DNA from 3 places in the Bradyrhizobium sp. SZCCHNR3119 genome. Region 3 is predicted to be linked to each of the others. Evidence: predicted binding sites of a transcription regulator. Region 3 holds the regulator's gene; each other region holds the start of a gene.

Region 1 (6,350 bases), 1.5 Mb from region 3:
CCGAGCCCTAATAGTCTCTCAGTTCTGACGCTCGTTCATACCATTTTGCAACGGGTTCGCTTTCGAGCGGAGGGGCAGATCCGCCACGCTATCGCCCCGGCGATCTCAATCGAAGTTCGTAGATCGCTGTCCCGTACATCGATGGGATCGCCGCGGCAGGGCCGCTGAACGGCGCGAGCGGTCCGGAGACATAGAACGAACTCAGCCGGCAGTCGGCCCGCCAATATTCGGACAGGATGGCGCACTCATTGGCCGCCATGGTGTAGAGCGCGCGGCGTGCGGTGTCCTGGGCCGTGGCGGAGGGCACATCGCGTGCGTCCGCGGCGCCGTCGATCCGGGCCTGGAACGTCGTCGTGATCTGCAGAGGCGGGTTGGGACCGGCCGCTCCCGGCTCGACGGGAAGATTTGATTGCGCTGACGCTGCCGAGATCGGCAGCGCCAGAGCGAGCGCCGCAGCTATCGTTCTTGTCATGACCAGTCCCCCCCCCAATGATCACTGGCGATGCCGGCCTGGCGCGGCCGAAGCGCCACAACTGGATTCAAGCTGTAGCCCGAAGGGGACCCTTGAGGCCATCTGTTTCGACCCGGCCGTCGTCTGTCGGGCAAATCAGGACGCAACGATAAGGTTAGCGTATCTCGGCGAGGCTGCGGAAGCCTCGAAACCGTCCGCGCGCAGGGGCGAAAATCGCCTGAGCGATCAAGCTGATTTGGCTGGTCCAGATGCGGCGCGAAAAATAATTGACTTTCGTTTTTTCGGAAATTGGTGTCCTATTCCCTCGTCCCGTGCTCACGAGGAGGGGCGCTTCGCGATCGTCACGAACGTTGAGCGCGGGATGCGGTGGGCGCATCGGGTTGCAGCGTGGTCTTCCACGCCGACGAACAGCTTGATGCGCACGGTCAAGTCATGTGGTTCTGACATCCCGGTGCTGATGTCTGCGCAACGCGCGGAACGCGCGTTGTCGCTACAGGGGCAAGAAAGCCGGTCCCTGGGGAGAGCATGAAGCAGCCGTTAAAGCCATCGCGCAGGGAAGGCCGGAGCATCTGGCTGAGACCTGTGGTGACCGCCGCGTGCATTTTCTTTCGCACGCGGGCCATGGGTATCAGCAGATACCCGGCCTTCCCTGTGCCCTCCGATCGATAGGAGGGTGGAGCTAGCTGCAAAACTCGGACGCCATGCGCCGCGAGAACGGGATTGTATGTGGTGGCGTCGTTACTTCGTTTGCGCCCGCAAATGGCGCAATGGAACGAAACCCTCAGTCAAGCTTTTGGTCAGCCGCTCAAGGAAAAAAGGCCGAATCTTTGTGCAAAACCAATGCGGGCATTTCCCCCATAAAGCACCCCTTCTGTCGCCTGATTGTCGCATCGCGCTGTTATCGCGGGTAAACGGCAAGGGATACCTGAGTCGTCACGCGAGCGGCTTTCAGCAGCGGTCCGGACGGGGGATGCGCGCTAGCAGCGACGTCGCTCGTCATTGGTTTGTCATCAGAAGCTGTTAGGTGGGCGCGCATGGGAATTGAGAACGCTGCAGGTGAAGAAAGCCCGGACCGGCGCTTTCGCACGCTGTTCATCTCCGACGTTCATCTTGGGGCCCGCGGTTCGCAGGCCAATCTCCTGGTCGATTTCCTCCGCCATCACGACGCTGATACGATCTATCTGGTCGGCGACATCGTCGATGGCTGGGCGCTGAGGTCGAGCTGGCACTGGCCGCAATCCCATAACGATCTGGTGCAGAAGATGCTGCGCAAGGCGCGCAAGGGCGCCAAGGTCGTTTATGTGCCCGGGAATCACGACGAGTTCCTGCGTGGCTATTACGGCACGCATTTCGGCGGCATCGATGTGGTCGAGAACACCGTGCACACCGGCACCGACGGTCGCCGCTATCTCGTGATCCATGGCGATATCTTCGACCTCGTCGTGCAGAACGCGCGCTGGCTCGCCCATCTCGGCGACAGGGCCTACGACTTCGCCATCCAGATGAACCGGTTCGTCAACTTCTTCCGGCGCATGTTCGGTGTGCCCTATTGGTCGCTGTCGCAATGGGCCAAGCAGAAGGTCAAGAACGCGGTCAACTACATCGGCGCGTTCGAGACCGCGCTCGCCGCCGAGGCGCGCCGGTACGGCTGCGACGGCGTGATCTGCGGCCACATCCATTACGCCGTGATCCGCGACGAGCAGGGCATCCGCTACATGAACTGCGGCGACTGGGTCGAGAGCTGCACCGCGCTCGCCGAGCACGAGGACGGTTCCTTCGAGATCATCACCTGGACCGACCAGTTGCGCAAACCGGCCCCCGTGCCGCGGGTGACGGCGCGCGCCGCGGCGTGACGAACGGGCCGCAAGGGCAGGGGCCGTCTGCTCCCGCCGTGTGGCCTGAGCTGGGTTGATGCCTGCGGGCTTGCGAGGCGGTCCCGGGGCGCGGTAAAGTCGTAGCATGACCATTCAGGCTTCGATCCCTACCGTCACTGCGGCCGACATCGACGCGGCCGCGCGCGTGCTCGCACCCGTCGCGGTGCGTACGCCCCTGCTGGCCTCGCCCGTGCTCAGCGAGCGGCTGAACGCGCACGTCTTCGTCAAGCCGGAAGTGCTGCAGCGGACCGGCTCGTTCAAGTTCCGCGGCGCCTACAATAAACTGGCGTCGATCCCCGAGAGCGCACGCGGCAATGGCGTGGTGGCGTTCTCCTCGGGTAATCATGCCCAGGGAGTCGCGCATGCCGCGCAGCTGCTGAAGATGCATGCGACCATCGTGATGCCGACCGATGCGCCGGCCGCCAAGCGCGAGCGCACCAAGGCCTTTGGCGCCGAGGTCGTGCTGTACGACCGGGATCGCGAGGACCGCGAGGCGATCGCGCGCGAGATCGCCGGCAAAAGCGGCGCGACGGTGGTGCCGCCTTATGACGATCCGCTGGTGATCGCCGGTCAGGGCACCGTCGGCCGCGAGATCGCGGAGGATCTGACTGCGCTCGGCCTCGCGCCAGGCGTCGTCGTGGTGCCGGCCTCGGGCGGCGGACTGGTCGCGGGGGTCTCGACTGCGGTGAAGGCGAAGTTTCCGCAGGCCGAGATGATCGTCGCCGAGCCGGAAGGATTTGACGACCACGCCCGCTCGCTGCGCGCCGGACAGCGCGTCGCCCATGACGCCAAGGGCCGTACCATCTGCGATGCGCTGATGGCGGCGATGCCCGGCGAGATCACCTTTGCGATCAACGGACGGCTGCTGTCGGGCGCCGTGTCGGCCTCGGACGAGGAGGTCGGCCGCGCCATCGGCTTCGCGTTCCGCGAGTTGAAGCTCGTGGTCGAGCCGGGCGGATCGGTGGGCCTCGCCTCGCTTCTCGCCGGCCACATGGATGTGAGCGGAAAGATCGTCGTGATCGTGCTGTCGGGCGGCAATGTCGACGCCGATCTCTACGCGCGGCTGATCGCCTGAAACGCGCCGGACTTGCGCGCAGCCGGACGCGGCCGCGTCACGAGAAGAAGGCGACCTTCTCCGGTTGCGTCATGCGCCGGATCGGCATCAGCGGGTCGTTGGCGGTAATTGGCTTGCGCGGCAGGAGGCCGTTGGCGAGCAGCGCCGAGCCCAGCGATGGTTCGTAAGACGGTTTGGGCATGGCTTGAACCGCCGTTGCGACCGCCGGCTGGGGCGCAATCGCTGCGGCGGGTTCGGGCGGCTCCGGCATGACCGGAGCAGGCTGAACGAACTCAGGCGCCGCCGTAACCTGCGGCTCGGGGGCGACCACGAGTGGCAACGGTTGCGGGGCGGGGGCGACCGTCACGGAGACAGGCGGCTCGGAATCGGAGACGGTCGGTGCGGGAAAGGTCGCCGGCTCGGGAGCCGTGGGGTCGGCAAAGGTCGCAACGATGTCGTCGTCGACCGTAGCCGGCTCCTGGATATCGAAGCCGATGGTGCGGACCCGGGCGAGGTCTTCATCCTCGATCAGGTCCGGCGCGGCCATCTCTGCCGCCACCAGCTCGAGCACCTCCTCGTCATGGGCGTCCGCGGCTGCTGGGTCGACATCGTCTGCGGTTTCGACGACGGCGCTGACGGTCGCGGTCGCTTCGACCTCGATCTCAGCAAGCTCAAGCGTTGCGTGAGCCGATTCGACCGTCGCGCCAAGGCGCTGATTTTCCTCAGCAACGGGCTCTCGGTTAAGCCCGACTTGCGACAGCGCTTCAACATGACCGGGAGCGGCCGGTTCGCTCGCTTGCCTTGCAGCCGGTTCGGCTGTCGCCTCGGCAGCAGCGGCCGCCACCGGCTCGGGCGCAGTGTCCACGGCGTCCAAACCCGCGGCGGTCTTCAGCGGGTGGACAAAATCCACCTCCGCCGGCGTGCTCGCGGCTTCGGCCAGCGCGCTTTCGGCCGTCGGCAGGTCTACCGTCACTGCCATCTCGCCAGCCGGCGGGGCATCGGTGGCCGTGGCGACCTCGGCGGCCGCCGCAGGCACGGCGTTGTCAGCCGTTTCGAAGGCGTTCAACCCAGCCCTGATGCTGTCGAATGCGGCCAGGAGCGCAGCCCTTGGATCGGCGCCGATGAGCTGGTCGCAGCCTGATTCGATGGCCTCGATCTGGGTATCGATCAGATCGCAGATCCGCGAATCCGCCCCGATCTCCCGCCACCGCCAGGAAATCTCCTTGATGATTCGGGTTCCCTTGCGGACCGGGGCCAAGTTGTGCTCGAGCGCCAAGCGATCGATCGCCGCGCCCGCGGCTGCAGCGGCGTCCTCGACCGCTCCTCGAATGGCGGCGAGCGCCTCGGGCAGCGCCCGCTCGTCGAACTGCTGCTCCTGCTGCTGTTCGCGCTGCGCGGCCAGCGCGTGCTCGATGCGGGCAACCGCGTTGAGCACCATGCTGGTGTCCGCGTTGCGGTTGCGCTTGGCATACTCGCCGAGAAACCAGCGCCCCCGCGAGGTTTCCATGAAGGCATCGCGGATCGCCTCATAGTCAGCCTCGCTCGGCTGGGCCGCGCGGGCGGAGATCGGCGAAAGGGCGAAGACGTCATCGACCATGGCAAACCCGTCGCGCAAATTGCTGCGCGTTGGCATAACGAACATCACGATATTGACCGAATCGCAATTGAATTGATGCAGTCCACCCGACAAATCCCCACCGCGTCACGTAAGACGTTCCCATCGTTCGCTCGGCGGCTGGGACTGTTCTACGGCGCGATCTTCCTTTTGTCGGGCACCCACCTGCCATTCTTTCCCGTGTGGCTGCGGGCCATCGAGTTGGACCCATCGTGGATCGGCCTCATCATCGGGGTCCCTGCGGTGACGCGTTTTACGGTGCTGCCCTTGATCACCGCATTTGCCGAGCGCCATCACGCCCTGCGCGGTGCGATGAGGCTTTCGGCAGGTGCAACCGCGGCAGGTTTCGCGATCCTTGGCCTCCAGCATCTGCCGTGGTCGATCTTTCTGATGTACGTCGCGATCTGCTGCCCGTGGACGCCGCTCGTGCCGCTCACCGACGCCTACGCTCTGCGGGGCGTCGTGAGCTACGGCTTGGACTATGGCCGCCTGCGGCTCTGGGGTTCGGCAGCCTTCATCATCGGCACGTTGCTATGTGGTGCCTTGGCCGATGTGATCCCGGCGACCCAACTCATCTGGGTCATCATGGCGGCCGGTTTGCTCGGTGCGGTGAGCAGCGCAGCGTTGGCGCCTCTGGATCTGCCGACACGCGCAGCGGGGGCAGCGAAGCGTGGCAGGAAGCTGTTGGGTGATCGGGACTTCATCTGTATCGTCTTGTCGGCCGCGCTGGTGCAAGGCAGCCACGCGGCCTATTACGCGTTCTCCGCCATCGACTGGCAGGCTCAAGGGTTTGGTGGCCTGACCATCGGCGGGCTCTGGGCGCTCGGCGTTATCGCCGAGATCGTGGTGTTCGCCGTGTCTCCGCGCCTCAGTTGGGCACCGGCCAATCTGCTTATGATCGGCGCCGGCGCAGCTGTGCTTCGCTGGGTCATCGCCGCTCGTGAGCCGCATGCGTTCGCGCTGGCTGCCGTGCAGCTTAGCCACGGCTTCACCTTCGGCCTGACGCTGGTGGGCACGATGGGATTGTTGGTACGGCATGTGCCTGCGCATATGACTGCGCGCGGCCAAGGCTATTACGCGGCGGCGACGGGCATCGTTGGTTCGGCCGCGTCAGTGATGTCCGGGCCCGTCTATGCCCAGTTTGGGCCAGGCGTCTATTACCTTATGGCGACCATGGCAGCGCTCGGCGGCGCGCTGATGTGGCTCGTGCGGTTGCGATTGACGCCTCATCCCCACAACGCGGCATCGGGCGGGTAGACCAGGCTGTCCTCATAATGCAGCCCATTCGCCCGGTCCTGGGCGAGCAGCAACGGGCCGTCCAGATCGACGAATCGG
Region 2 (6,350 bases), 1.6 Mb from region 3:
GCACGCCGAAACTGTCGATCGTGACCAGCATCTTCGTCACCTCCGGCCAGTAGCGGTGCAACGTCATCGGATAGCGCCGCGCGGTCCAGCTGTTGCCGAGACAGATCACGCTGCCGATGTTTGCGAGCCCGAGCGCGGCCTCGATCACCGGCAGCGAGAGGATCACGTTTTCGCCGGTGTTGGTGGCGCGGTGTTCCTCCAGGATCAGGTCGGCCGGAATGCCGCCGTCGACCATCGCCCGCTTGATCACGGCGCATTCGGATTCATCGCCGCCCGGCGTGACGCCGCCGCTGACGATGGCATGACGGAAATAGCCGTCGCGCCACAGCCGGCAGGCTGCCTGTGCCCGCAGGCTTTCCTCGACGCGCGTGCCGAACACGAACAGCAGATCCGCCGGCTGCAAGGGCGCTTCGATGAAATGCTGCGCGTTGATCGCGGCGATCTCGGCGGCGTCCGGCAGCCTCAGCGATCGGTCCTGCATAGATCCTGTCCTCACCTATCGCGCACAGCATGCCTCCGTTCCCTAGCCGTAGAAGTCACATTTGATTGCGTCCGATGACGTCTCGCCGGGATCACGGCAACAGCCCGGACGGAATGTCCGCGAACGTGTAGCTGCGCGGCTTGTTGCGGACGATGAAGCCGCCGACCTGCCAGGCGAACAGCGCAACGAAGCCGACAAGAAATAGCGCGCCCGACCATTCGCCTGCCAGCAAGGCGCGAACGAACAGTGCGGCGATGGCAAGCCCGAGCAATGCGACAAGCGCCAGCGCTGCAGCATACGTCGTTTGCCCGAGCCCGGCGGTCAGCACCGCCTGGCTGTGATGCGCAGCGAGTTGCGCATGCAGCGCCGTGACGAAACGGCGGTAGCCCTCGCTCTGCGGCGCGACCAGCGTCGCGGTCTGCCAGGAGGTCGAAACCAGGCTGAGCCGCGCACCGCTGCAATGGGTGATGTCGGCGCGAAAGCGCCGTGCCTGCATCGACACCGGCCGATAGGAGAGCCGCACGGCGGCGATCTCGGCATAGGGCCAGAGCCCGGCACGTGCGCCGATGCGCCACGACACCCCCTCGTCGGTCAGCTCGAACCGATGCGCGGTCCCGATCAGCGACGCCTTGAAGGCATAACTGACCGTGGCGTCATCGTCTGCGGACGTCATTTCCTGTGCGTGAATGGATCAGCCTCACTGCTTGCACGAAGCCTGCCGCTTATCCTACACATCGCTCATGACCGAGACGACCCATTTCCCCCGACTGTTGATCCTGGCCGGCGCCATGGCTGCAGGCGTGCTGCTCGCGCTCGCCGTGCACATGATGGGCGCGCGCTATGGGCTGGATCTCGGCGGGCTGTGGCGGACGGACACCGGGGCGTTCATGCCGGCCGGCTCGGCCATCGCCTGGTGGCTGATCGCAACCGTTGCGTTCGCCGGCGGCTATTTCATCGCGAGCCTGATGCATAGTGCCGTTTCCGGAGATATCCCGAAACGAATGCAGCACTTCCTGATCGGCATCGGCGTCCTGCTCCTGATTGGCGCCGGCCAGACGCTGTCTGGACCAAGCCCGACACCTTCGATCGCGGGCGTGCTGGCCGGCATTGCCGCGCTCGGCCTCGGCGCATTGATGGCGTTTTGCGGGGCCAATTTCGCGTTACGGAAGGCGTGATCGCCTCTCCTTCGTCGCGCCTCATCGCCCATGCTGCGCCGACGCGCCCCAGCGGATCACTCCCGCGGCCGTCAAAAGCACCGCGGCAGAAATGACGAGCGACCATCGGAGCCCCGAGATGAAGGCATCCGGCTGCCCGATCAGCGCTCCGAACAAGGCCACTCCGATCACGCTGCCGGTCTGCCGCGTCGCATTCAACACGCCGGCCGCCACGCCGGACCGGGACTTCTCGACACTGCCAAGCAGGGTCGAGGTCAACGGCGGCACGAGCAGACCGAGCCCGCTGCTCACACCGATCAGCTGCAGACCGACCGCCCAATAAGGCGTTCCCGGCGCAGTCCGCAGCAGCGCCAGGCAAGACAGCGCCGACAGCGTTGCACCGAGCGCGATGGTGGCGCGTGGACCGATCCGCTCGGCCAGGCGCGGCGCGGCCAGATTGACCGGGAACACGACGCCGAGCATGGGCACAAAGGCAAGCCCGGTCGCGAACGCCGACAGGTGATTGATCTCCTGGAAATACAGGCTGAACACGAAGATCAGGCCGTAGATCGAGACGTTGGCCAACAGGCCGACCAGCGCGCACAGCGCAAACAGACGGTTGCGAAACAAGATCAAGGGCAGCATCGGCTGCCGGGTGCGTGCCTCCTGCCAGACGAAGACGACGCCTGCGGCGATCGCGATGGCGAAACCCAGCAGGACGGCGCGATCGGTCCAGCCCCGTGCGCCGGCTTCGATCACGGCCGCTGCGAGCGCCCCGAGCGAAGTGATCGCCGCAACCTGCCCGGCCAGGTCGACCGAGCGGTCGGCATGGAGCGGCGTCTCCTGCGCATAGATCTTCGCGAGCCAAAGTCCCGCAAGACCAATGGGCACGTTGACAAAGAAGATGGCGCGCCAGCCGACCAGCGCGATCAAGGTGCCGCCTACGAAGGGGCCGGCAGTCAAAGCGAGGCTCGCGCCGGCGGCCCAGACTCCCACCGCACGCCCTCGTTGCTTGGCATCGGCATAAGTATGGTTCAGCAACGCAAGCGAGTTCGGAACGAGGACGGCTGCCCCCAGGCCCTGGATGCCGCGGAGCGCGATCAGGCTGATGGCGTCGGGCGCGAGGCCGCAGCCGATGGATGCGAGCGTGAACAGCGCAAATCCGCCCATGAAGATACGTCGGGCGCCGAGCCGATCGCCGAGCGCCCCCGCGGTCAGGATGAAGGCGGCAAACGCGATCGTATAGGCGTTCACCACCCATTGCAGCTCAGCCACGCCGCCCCCGAGGGCAGATCGGATGCTGGCGAGCGCGGTGTTGACGATGGTGACGTCGAGCTGGACGACGCCGAAGCCGAGACTCATGGCGGTCAATGTGAGCGCGCTCGCCAGCCGGGATGGCGGAGCTTGCCGCGCCGCGGCTAGCCGTGAGGTATCTGTTGCGAGCGATAAGCGAGTCATGCCGGCACCTCTCATCTTGAGGACGGCCTGTTAATTAGCCCTGGCGCGCACCACGATGCTTCGATATCGGTCGAACCATCGATCACATGCGCCATGGCGGCTGAAGCATGAGGACTGCCTGGCGCCAAAACGCCGCGCGGGGCGCGGCGTTTTGCCTCAGCTGAACCATTTTCGGGCGAGAGATCAGCTCGCCGCGCGCAGGTTCACCGCACCTTCGGCCAGGCTGGTCAGCTTCTTATCCGTCGCCTTCTCCTCGTCGAGCGTCTTCTGCAGGATGGTCGCGCAATCCTTGCGGCCGAGCTGCTTGGCCCAGGCGATCAGGCTGCCGTAACGGACGATTTCGTAATGCTCGGCGGCCTGCGCGGCGTTGATCAAAGCCGCGTCCAGCACGGCCTTGTCGGCAACCTCGCCGGCCACCTCCTCGGCCTCCTCAATGATCCCGTCGATGGCCGGGCAGTCGACAGCGTTGGCTTCGATGCCCTGCATCTTGAACACCTGCTCGAGCCGCTGCACGTGCGTTTTGGTTTCATCCAGGTGGGTCAGGAATCCCTGTTTCAGCCGCTGATCGCTGGCCTTGCTGGCCATCTTCGGCAGCGCTTTGACCAGCTGGTTCTCGGCGTAATAGATGTCCTGCAGCTGGTGAACGAACAGGTCGTTCATGGTTTTGATGTCTTTGGTAAACAGTCCCATTGTCTCGCCTCCTTGCGCTCGGAACGCCGTTGGCTCCCGGCCATCGTTTTCGCGCGTTCATCTGGTGGTCTGCGCTCGGCTAACCGGTGGCTTGGCCCGTTGTTCCGGCACAGCACAAACATCGGAGCGTGCCCCATTTGCGGAACTGCGCGGCGCAATCGGACGTTGGCGGCGACGTGATTGTGACAAATCCAGGGCGTCAACATTATGTGACCAACGTATGACGGGTCAGCACGTTCGAAAGCTGAAGCCGGCCTTGTCAAGGACTGCACAAGAGGCGTGTTTTGCCGTAAGGAACTCTCCGTAATGGAATTCCCGCCCGCCATCGAGTAATGGTTTCGCCCCTCTTCACATCTGTGGTGCCGCCCCGCCGGGAGGATGAATGCAGCGTCTGCTGACTGCGCTCGGGCGCGGTTTCAAGAAATGGATCGGCTGGAAGCGGCTTGGAATCGCAGCAAGCTTCGCCATCATCGCCTTCGCGGTGACCACCCTGGTGCGCACGCTCCGGGGGGTCGACGGCGGCGTGATCCTGACCGCCTTGGCCGACATCCCTCCCGGACACATCGCGCTCGCCGCACTCTGCGTCGTCGGTGCGTTTTGTACCCTGACCTTCTACGATTTCTTCGCCCTGCGGACGATCGGCAAGAAGCACGTGCCCTACCGGATCGCAGCGCTGTCATCCTTCACGAGCTATTCGATCGGCCACAATATCGGCGCGACCGTCTTCACCGGTGGCGCCATTCGCTTCCGGATCTACTCCGACTATGGACTGAGCGCGATCGACGTCGCCAAGATCTGCTTTCTGTCCGGGCTGACCTTCTGGCTCGGTAATATCTTCGTGCTCGGCATCGGCATGATCTTGCACCCGTCCGCCGCCTCCACGATGGACCAGTTGCCGGAGGCGGTGAACCGACTGATCGGCGTCGGGCTCGTTCTGGCGATTTTCGCCTATCTCGGCTGGCTCGCGACCGGCAAGGACCGCCGCAAGCTCGGCCAGAACGGCTGGAAAGTCGTGCTGCCCTCGACCCGGCTGACCTTTGTGCAGATCCTGATCGGCGTGGTCGATCTCGGCTTCTGTGCGCTGGCCATGTATCTGTTGGTGCCCTCCGACCCGCCGATCGATTTCATGTCGCTCTCGGTGGTTTTCATCCTGGCCACCTTGCTGGGTTTCGCCAGCCATGCGCCGGGCAGCATCGGCGTGTTCGACGCGGCGATGCTGGTGGCGCTGCCGCAGTTCGGGCGCGAGCAGCTGCTCGCCACGCTGCTGGTGTTCCGCGTCCTCTATTTCGTCATCCCGTTCGCCACGGCAATCTCGATCATGGGGTTCCGGGAACTCTGGATGAATGTCGTGCAGCCCTGGCAGGAACGGCGCAAGCTCAACGACGTATCCCGCCGCCATGTCACGCCGCCTCAAGCCACGGCAACTCCTGCGCCGGCCCCGCTGCCGCAGCGGCTGAAACAGCACTCGCGGCGCTGATCCGACGCGATGTCGGCGCAGCACCGAGCTGAGGCATGGCTGACTTGTCCCAGGCAATCGGCTTGATCTGACAGGCGGCCCTCTTATTTCCGCCGCATCTTTGCCGTGAAACGTCGCGCCATGATCCCAGATTCCCTTCGCCTGCTGCTGGCGGCCGCATTGCTCGCGCCCGCGCTCTCCGTGATTCCGACCTCGCCGGTCGGCGCCCAGATCACCGCCACCCCGATGCAGATCAGCTGGGAGGTGCGCAACCGTTTCCGCCTGTTCCGCGAGGAGCGCGACTTCCTGCTTCACGTGGACGCTGCGCGCGACCGCAGCATCCTCGCCGCCGAGCAAGGCCTCGAACTGCAGAGCGACGGCCGCGGCTGGGCTCGCAACATCGTCAACCGGCTCTGCATCGATCTGCAGGGCCGCGTCAACGAGCCCTGCACCCGCGACAATGTGAAGGAGAGCTATCTCACCCCGATCGATCACCCGATCACGGTGCGGCTCACCGGCGCGGTCCCGGTCGGCGCCACCTGCGCCTGGTCGTTCGACGATGGTGACGGCCCGCAAAGCTCGACCTTCGACTGTGCCGAGCCGGTCAACCTGCGTGTCCGCTATGGCCGTCAGACCGTCGCCACGGTCGACGTCTCCAGCGCGGACGGCAGCCAGCGGGTATCCGCCGGCATCCAGGTGCGCGACATCTTCATCGCCGGTCTCGGCGACAGCATCGCCTCGGGAGAGGGCAATCCCGACCGCGCGATCGCGTTGGCCGACGAAGGCTTCTGCTTCCGCTCCTATCTCGGCGGCGCGACCGGGCAATATTACCGGCCGAGCCGCGCCGGCTTCAAAGGCGGCCGTGCCTGCGAAGCGCCGGACACGCTGCAGAACTGGCAGCGCCACAGCGCCGTCTGGTTCAATGCAGCCTGCCATCGCTCGCTCTACAGCTATCAGACCCGCACGGCGCTCGCGCTCGCGGTGCGCTATCCGCACATCGCGGTCACTTATCTGCCGCTCGCCTGCACTGGTGCCACCATTGCCGACGGCCTGTTCGGCAGCCAGCGGGCGCGCGAATGCCCGCCCGGCCGCTCGATCGCGACGTGCCAGA
Region 3 (6,350 bases):
ACATCATTGTTCCAATACCGCGCAACAGCGAACCCCTCGAGCGCGAGTACATGATCTCTTGCGACGTCAGTCGCCGATGACGCGTGCTGGCTTCCATCGATCTCGATCACGAGCCGCCGTTCGAAACAGACGAAATCCAGAATATACTGCTTGAACGGGCGGCTCGTGATGAATCGCGGCGCACCTACGGCGAGATCGTTCGTCAGCTCGTGGAGCGGCCTTAAGCTCCCGCCCCAAAGCACCAGGCCAGAATGCCCTTCTGGGCATGCAGGCGGTTTTCGGCCTCGTCGAACACCACCGATTGCGGGCCGTCGATCACCTCGTCGGTGACCTCCTCGCCGCGATGGGCGGGCAGACAGTGCATGAAGATCGCGTCCTGCTTTGCCAGCGACATCAGCTTGGAATTGACCTGATAGGGCTTGAGCAGATTGTGGCGATGCTCGCCGTCCTTGTCGCCCATCGACACCCAAGTATCGGTGACGACGCAATCAGCGCCCGCAACCGCCTCTTCCGGATCATGGCCAAGGCGAATATCCGCGTTCGTGGCGCGGATGAAATCCTTCATCACCTTGCCCGGCGCGAGCTGCGGCGGGGTCGCGACATTGAGCCTGAAGTTGAAGCGCTCCGCGGCGTGGGCCCAGGAGGCCAAAACGTTGTTGTCGTCGCCGCTCCAGGCCACGGTACGGCCCTCGATGGACCCGCGGTGCTCCTCGAACGTCATCACGTCGGCCATCACCTGGCAGGGATGCGAGCGCCGCGTCAGCCCGTTGATGACGGGCACGGTGGCATACTCCGCGAGCTCGAGCAGCGCATCGTGGCTCAGGATCCGTATCATGATGGCATCGACATAACGCGACAGCACGCGCGCGGTGTCGGCGATGGTCTCGCCGCGGCCGAGCTGCATTTCGGCGCCGGTCAGCATGATCGACTCGCCGCCGAGCTGGCGCATGCCGACGTCGAAGGAGACGCGGGTGCGCGTCGAGGGCTTCTCGAAGATCATCGCCAACACCTTGCCCTCGAGCGGCTTCTTCGCCGGCTCGTGCGCCTTCAGCTTCTTCTTCATGTCGCTGGACAGCGCGAGCATGGAGCGCAGCTCGGGTAGCGGAACCTCAGATATGTCGAGGAAATGACGGGGGGTCTTACTCATGACGCGGCTGCCTGCTTCGACTGACCGCTCGATAGCGCCGTACAGGCGCGATCGAGCCGCTGCACCGACTCTTCGATCTCGGTTTCGTTGACGATCAAGGGCGGCAGGAAGCGCACCACGTTGTCGCCGGCGCCGACGGTCAACAGCTTCTCGTCGCGGAGCGCCGCGATCAGATCGGCCGACGGAACCACGGCCTTGATGCCGATCAAGAGACCTTCGCCGCGGACCTCGGAGATCACCTCCGGGTGGCGATCGATCACGGCGGCGAGCTTCTGCTTGAGCAGCAGCGACATCTTGCGCGCGTGCTCGAAGAAGCCCGGCGCCAGCATCACGTCCAGCACCGCATTGGCCGCGGCCACCGCCAGCGGGTTGCCGCCGAAGGTCGAACCATGCGAGCCCGCCGTCATGCCGGCCGCAGCATCGGCCGTGGCGAGGCACGCGCCGATCGGGAAACCGCCGCCGAGCGCTTTCGCCAGCGACATCACGTCGGGCTCGACCCCGAGCCAGCGATGCGCGAACAGCTCGCCGGTGCGGCCCATGCCAGTCTGCACCTCGTCGAACACGAGCAGCAGGCCGTGCGCGTTGCAGAGCTCGCGCAGGGCCTTGTAGAAGCCCAGCGGCGCGGTGCGCACGCCACCCTCACCTTGCACCGGCTCGATCAAGATGCCCGCGGTGTGCGGGCCGATCGCCTTCTTCACCGCTTCGAGATCGCCGAGCGGGACTTGGTCGAAACCATCCATCGGCGGGCCGAAGCCGTCGAGATATTTGGCCGAGCCGGTGGCCGCGAGCGTCGCCAGCGTGCGGCCGTGGAACGCGCCCTCGAACGTAACGATGCGGTAACGTTCCGGATGCCCCTTGGCGGCGTGATGCTTGCGCGTGATCTTGATCGCGCATTCCATCGCTTCGGCGCCGGAATTGGCGAAGAACACGTAGTCGGCGAAGCTCTGCTCGCACAGCCGCGCCGCAAGCCGCTCGCCGTCCGGGCTCTTGAACAGGTTCGACATGTGCCAGAGCTTGGTCGCCTGCTCCTGCAGCGCCTTCACCAAATGCGGATGCGCGTGACCCAGCGCATTCACGGCGACGCCGGAGGTGAAGTCGAGATAGCGCTCGCCATTGGTCGCGATCAGCCAGGCGCCCTCGCCGCGCTCGAAGGCGAGATCGATCCGGGCAAATACGGGGAGCAGATGCGACGCGACGTCCGTCATGGCTGATCACTTGAGCTGACGGGCCGGTCAAGACGCGCACGAGGAGGCGCAAAGCAGCGCCATCGCGCACCCGGGACCCGGCCCTGGAAAACAAAATGTGCCGCCTTTTCAAGGCGGCACGGACAACTATTGTATGCGCAGGACGTTCGCTGTCAACACGCGTGAGCCAGCCGCCTCAGCGCGGAACAGGTGGGGTTTCCGGTCGATGACAGTGCTAAGCGTTCCCGGTCCACATCGACGGAAGGTGTGGACGGTGGCCCCCGACTCTTGCGCGGGAGTCACGGCATATTGTAGCGTTTTTCGCATCGAGTACGACATCTCGTGCAGCAGGTCTGATCCTTAAGAGTTCGGTGGTTCGGCGTACACGTCCGGGCGCGCATCTCGCGCCCGGCGAGGGCTAAGGGATTCTGCGAGCAGGGATTTTCGTGAGTTTGGCACCGCAGCGCTGTCCCGAAACTGGCCAGCGAAACGCGAAGGGAAAGGTGCGATGACGGTATTGACCTGGTCGGACGATCGCGTCGAGCAGTTGAAAAAGCTCTGGGAGGCCGGACTGTCGGCCAGCCAGATCGCAGCGGAGCTCGGAAATGTGACGCGCAACGCCGTGATCGGCAAGGTCCACAGGCTCGGCCTCTCCGGTCGCGCCAAGAGCCCTGCCGCCGCCGCTCCGCGTCAGCGCAAGGCGCGCCCCGCTCAGCCGATGATGCGGGTGGCCCGCCCGGTGGCGCGCGGCAATACCGCGCTCGCCCAGGTGTTCGAGGTCGAGACGGAGCCCGATCCGATCACCTTCGACAATGTGGTGCCGATGAACCAGCGGCTGTCGCTGCTCGAGCTCCGCGAAGGCACCTGCCACTGGCCGGTCGGCGATCCCGCCAGCGCGGACTTCTTCTTCTGCGGCGGCAAGGCGCTGAACGGCCTGCCCTATTGCGCGCAGCATTCGCGCATCGCCTATCAGCCCGCGGCCGATCGCCGTCGTCACCCCGGCAAGAGCCCGGCACGCTGATCTGTTGCGCATCTTGGACGCGCTGTTAGCTCAGCCATCAGCTGTCGTCCCCGCGAACGCGGGGACCCATAACCACCGGCGGGCGTGGTTATGATGGATGTTAGCTACAGCTGCAGCTCTATCATCAGCATTTGCGGTTATGGGTACCGGCGTTCGCCGGGATGACGGCGGCGCACGTTGCAAGCGCGCTTGTCATGACAAAAAAGGCGGAGCCGAAGCTCCGCCTTTGATCGGGCGCTGTTTGTCGCCGCGCGATCGCCCTCAGCTCACGATTCCGCCTTCGCAAAGCGGTCGTCGAGCGCATAGCCCGCGCCACGCACGGTGCGGATCGGATCCTGTTCGCGTCCCGGATTGAGCAGCTTGCGCAAGCGTCCGATGTGCACGTCCACCGTACGCTCGTCGATGTAGATGTCGCGGCCCCAGACGCTGTCGAGCAGCTGCTCGCGGCTGAACACGCGGCCCGGATGTTCCAGGAAGAACTCAAGCAGCCGATATTCGGTCGGCCCGAGATCGATCGGCCGGCCGGAGCGGGCGACGCGGCGCTTCTCGCGATCGAGCTCGATGTCGCCATAGGCGAGCACGGTGGCGAGCCGCTCGGGGCTCGCGCGGCGGAGCAGACCCTTCACGCGGGCCAACAGCTCGGGCACCGAGAACGGCTTGACGATGTAATCGTCCGCCCCGGTGGCGAGCCCGCGGACCCGCTCGCTCTCCTCGCCGCGCGCCGTCAGCATGATGATCGGCAGCTGCTTGGTCTCGGGCCGGGCGCGCAGGCGCCGGCACAGCTCGATGCCGGACAGGCCCGGCAGCATCCAGTCCAGCACCACGAGATCGGGCACCCGTTCCTTCAGTCGCGTGTCGGCGTCGTCGCCGCGCGCAACCGTCTCGACCTCGTAACCTTCGGTCTCGAGATTGTAGCGCAGCAGCGTCGTCAGCGCTTCCTCGTCTTCCACAACCAGAATGCGCGCACTCATCGCTCAGCTTCTCTCTCAGTTTCCGGGGGCGGTGGCCGCGAAGGACGTCATGTCGCCCTTCGGACGCTTGTCGATCATCGGCTGGCCTTCGATCATGTAGAACACGGTTTCCGCGATGTTGGTCGCATGATCGCCGATCCGTTCGATGTTCTTGGCGCAGAACATCAGGTGAATGCAGAACGAGATGTTGCGGGGATCTTCCATCATGTAGGTGAGCAGCTCGCGGAACAGCGAGGTGCAGATGGCGTCGACCTCCTCGTCGCCCTTCCACACCGTCATCGCCGCCGGCAGATCGTGGGCGGCATAGGCGTCGAGCACCGACTTGACCTGCGACTGCACCAGGTCGGTCATGTGCTCCAAACCGCGGATCAGCTTCAAGGGATGGAAATCGCTCTCCAGCGCGGCGACGCGCTTGCCGATGTTCTTGGCGAGGTCGCCGATCCGCTCGAGGTCGGTCGCAACCCGCATCGCGCCGACGATCTCGCGCAGGTCCACCGCCATCGGCTGCCGGCGGGCGATGGTGAGCACCGCGCGCTCCTCGATCAGCCGCTGCAGACTGTCGATCTCGGCGTCCGTCTGGATCACCCGCTCGCCGAGCGCGACGTCGCGCCGCACCAGCGCGTCGACGGAATCCACGATCAGCCGCTCGGCCAAGCCGCCCATCTCCGCGACCAGCCGCGTCAGCTCCTGCAGGTCACTGTCAAACGCCTTGACGGTATGTTCACTGGCCATGTCTGTCTCCTCGGCAATGCCGTCGTAGTCCGGCGCGTCAATTCGGGTCTCGCTGCCTCAGCCAACTGCCCCTTGCCGACCGATGCAAGGGGTCCGTTTCCGGCATCAGCCGAAGCGGCCGGTGATGTAGTCCTGGGTCCGCCGATCGCTCGGCGAGGTGAAGATCTTGCTGGTATCGTCGAACTCGATCAGCTCGCCGAGATACATGAAGGCGGTCTTGTCGGAGACGCGGGCCGCCTGCTGCATGTTGTGGGTCACGATCGCGATCGTGTAGTTGTCCGACAGCTCCTGGATCAACTCCTCGACCTTGGCGGTCGAGATCGGATCGAGCGCCGAGCACGGCTCGTCGAACAGGATCACCTCGGGACGCACCGCAACGGTGCGGGCAATACAGAGACGCTGTTGCTGGCCGCCGGAAAGGCTCAGGCCCGAGGCGTTGAGCTTGTCCTTGACCTCGTTCCACAGCGCGCCGCCGCGCAACGCCTTCTCGACCCGGTCATCCATCTCGGATTTGGAGATCTTCTCATACAGGCGGATGCCGAAGGCGATGTTCTCGTAGATCGTCATCGGGAACGGCGTCGGCTTCTGGAACACCATGCCGACGCGCGCACGCAAGAGGTTCAGGTCGAGCTTGGGGTCGAGGATGTTGGTGTTGTCCAGCATCAGCTGGCCTTCGGCGCGCTGGCCCGGATACAGATCATACATCCGGTTGAAGATGCGCAGCAGCGTGGACTTGCCGCAGCCGGACGGTCCGATGAAGGCCGTCACCCGGTTGGTTCCGAGCGACAGGTTGATGTTCTTCAGCGCATGGTGATCGCCGTAATAAAAGTTCAGGTTCCGGACCGTCACCTTCGCCGGGGCGTCCGGCAAGGATTTGTTCGGAATGACGCCCGCCGGACTTGAGACGGAAACAGACATGTCGGTCATTTTGCGCTCCTCTCGGCGCCCAGAATGCGGGCCCCGATGTTCAGGGCAAGTACGGTCAAGGTAATCAAAAGGGCCCCGGTCCAGGCCAGCTGCTTCCAATAGGCATAGGGGCTCTGGACGAAGTTGTTGATGGTCACCGGCAGGTTGGCCATCGTGTGGGTAAGATCGAGGCTCCAGAACTGGTTCGACAACGCAGTGAACAGGAGCGGCGCGGTCTCGCCGGCCACGCGAGCGGTCGCCAGCAGGACGCCCGTGATCAAGCCGGAGCGCGCCGCGCGATAGGCGATGCGCCGGATCACCAGCGAACGCGGCAGGCCAAGTGCGGAGGCGGCCTCACGCAGCGGATTGGGCACCAGCAGCAGCATGTC

What was found. The regulator PhoB, encoded in region 3, activates phosphate uptake and scavenging genes when phosphate is short. The targets are predictions, from matches to a motif close to TGTCATNNANCTGTCAT.
Region 1: the regulator PhoB is predicted to act here: its motif matches at 1,467-1,483, upstream of QX034_RS02640 (UDP-2,3-diacylglucosamine diphosphatase).
Region 2: the regulator PhoB is predicted to act here: its motif matches at 3,993-4,009, upstream of QX034_RS02540 (YbhN family protein).

What each region holds. Positions count from the first base shown of each region.
Region 1 covers NZ_JAUEUV010000001.1:549,035-555,384, reverse strand. Annotated here, with positions in the region: gene QX034_RS02645 (hypothetical protein) at 89-472, opposite strand; gene QX034_RS02640 (UDP-2,3-diacylglucosamine diphosphatase) at 1,507-2,325, shown strand; gene QX034_RS02635 (threonine/serine dehydratase) at 2,432-3,421, shown strand; gene QX034_RS02630 (hypothetical protein) at 3,459-5,042, opposite strand; gene QX034_RS02625 (MFS transporter) at 5,073-6,272, shown strand; gene dgcA (N-acetyl-D-Glu racemase DgcA) at 6,242-6,350, opposite strand, start outside.
Region 2 covers NZ_JAUEUV010000001.1:524,193-530,542, forward strand. Annotated here, with positions in the region: gene QX034_RS02515 (YdcF family protein) at 1-481, opposite strand, end outside; gene QX034_RS02520 (hypothetical protein) at 573-1,154, opposite strand; gene QX034_RS02525 (hypothetical protein) at 1,222-1,656, shown strand; gene QX034_RS02530 (MFS transporter) at 1,678-3,093, opposite strand; gene QX034_RS02535 (ferritin-like domain-containing protein) at 3,277-3,783, opposite strand; gene QX034_RS02540 (YbhN family protein) at 4,166-5,260, shown strand; gene QX034_RS02545 (hypothetical protein) at 5,381-6,350, shown strand, end outside.
Region 3 covers NZ_JAUEUV010000001.1:2,075,468-2,081,817, forward strand. Annotated here, with positions in the region: gene QX034_RS09820 (DUF559 domain-containing protein) at 1-143, opposite strand, end outside; gene QX034_RS09825 (hypothetical protein) at 84-224, shown strand; gene argF (ornithine carbamoyltransferase) at 221-1,147, opposite strand; gene QX034_RS09835 (aspartate aminotransferase family protein) at 1,144-2,352, opposite strand; gene QX034_RS09840 (GcrA family cell cycle regulator) at 2,840-3,352, shown strand; gene phoB (phosphate regulon transcriptional regulator PhoB) at 3,619-4,323, opposite strand; gene phoU (phosphate signaling complex protein PhoU) at 4,339-5,055, opposite strand; gene pstB (phosphate ABC transporter ATP-binding protein PstB) at 5,161-5,982, opposite strand; gene pstA (phosphate ABC transporter permease PstA) at 5,979-6,350, opposite strand, start outside.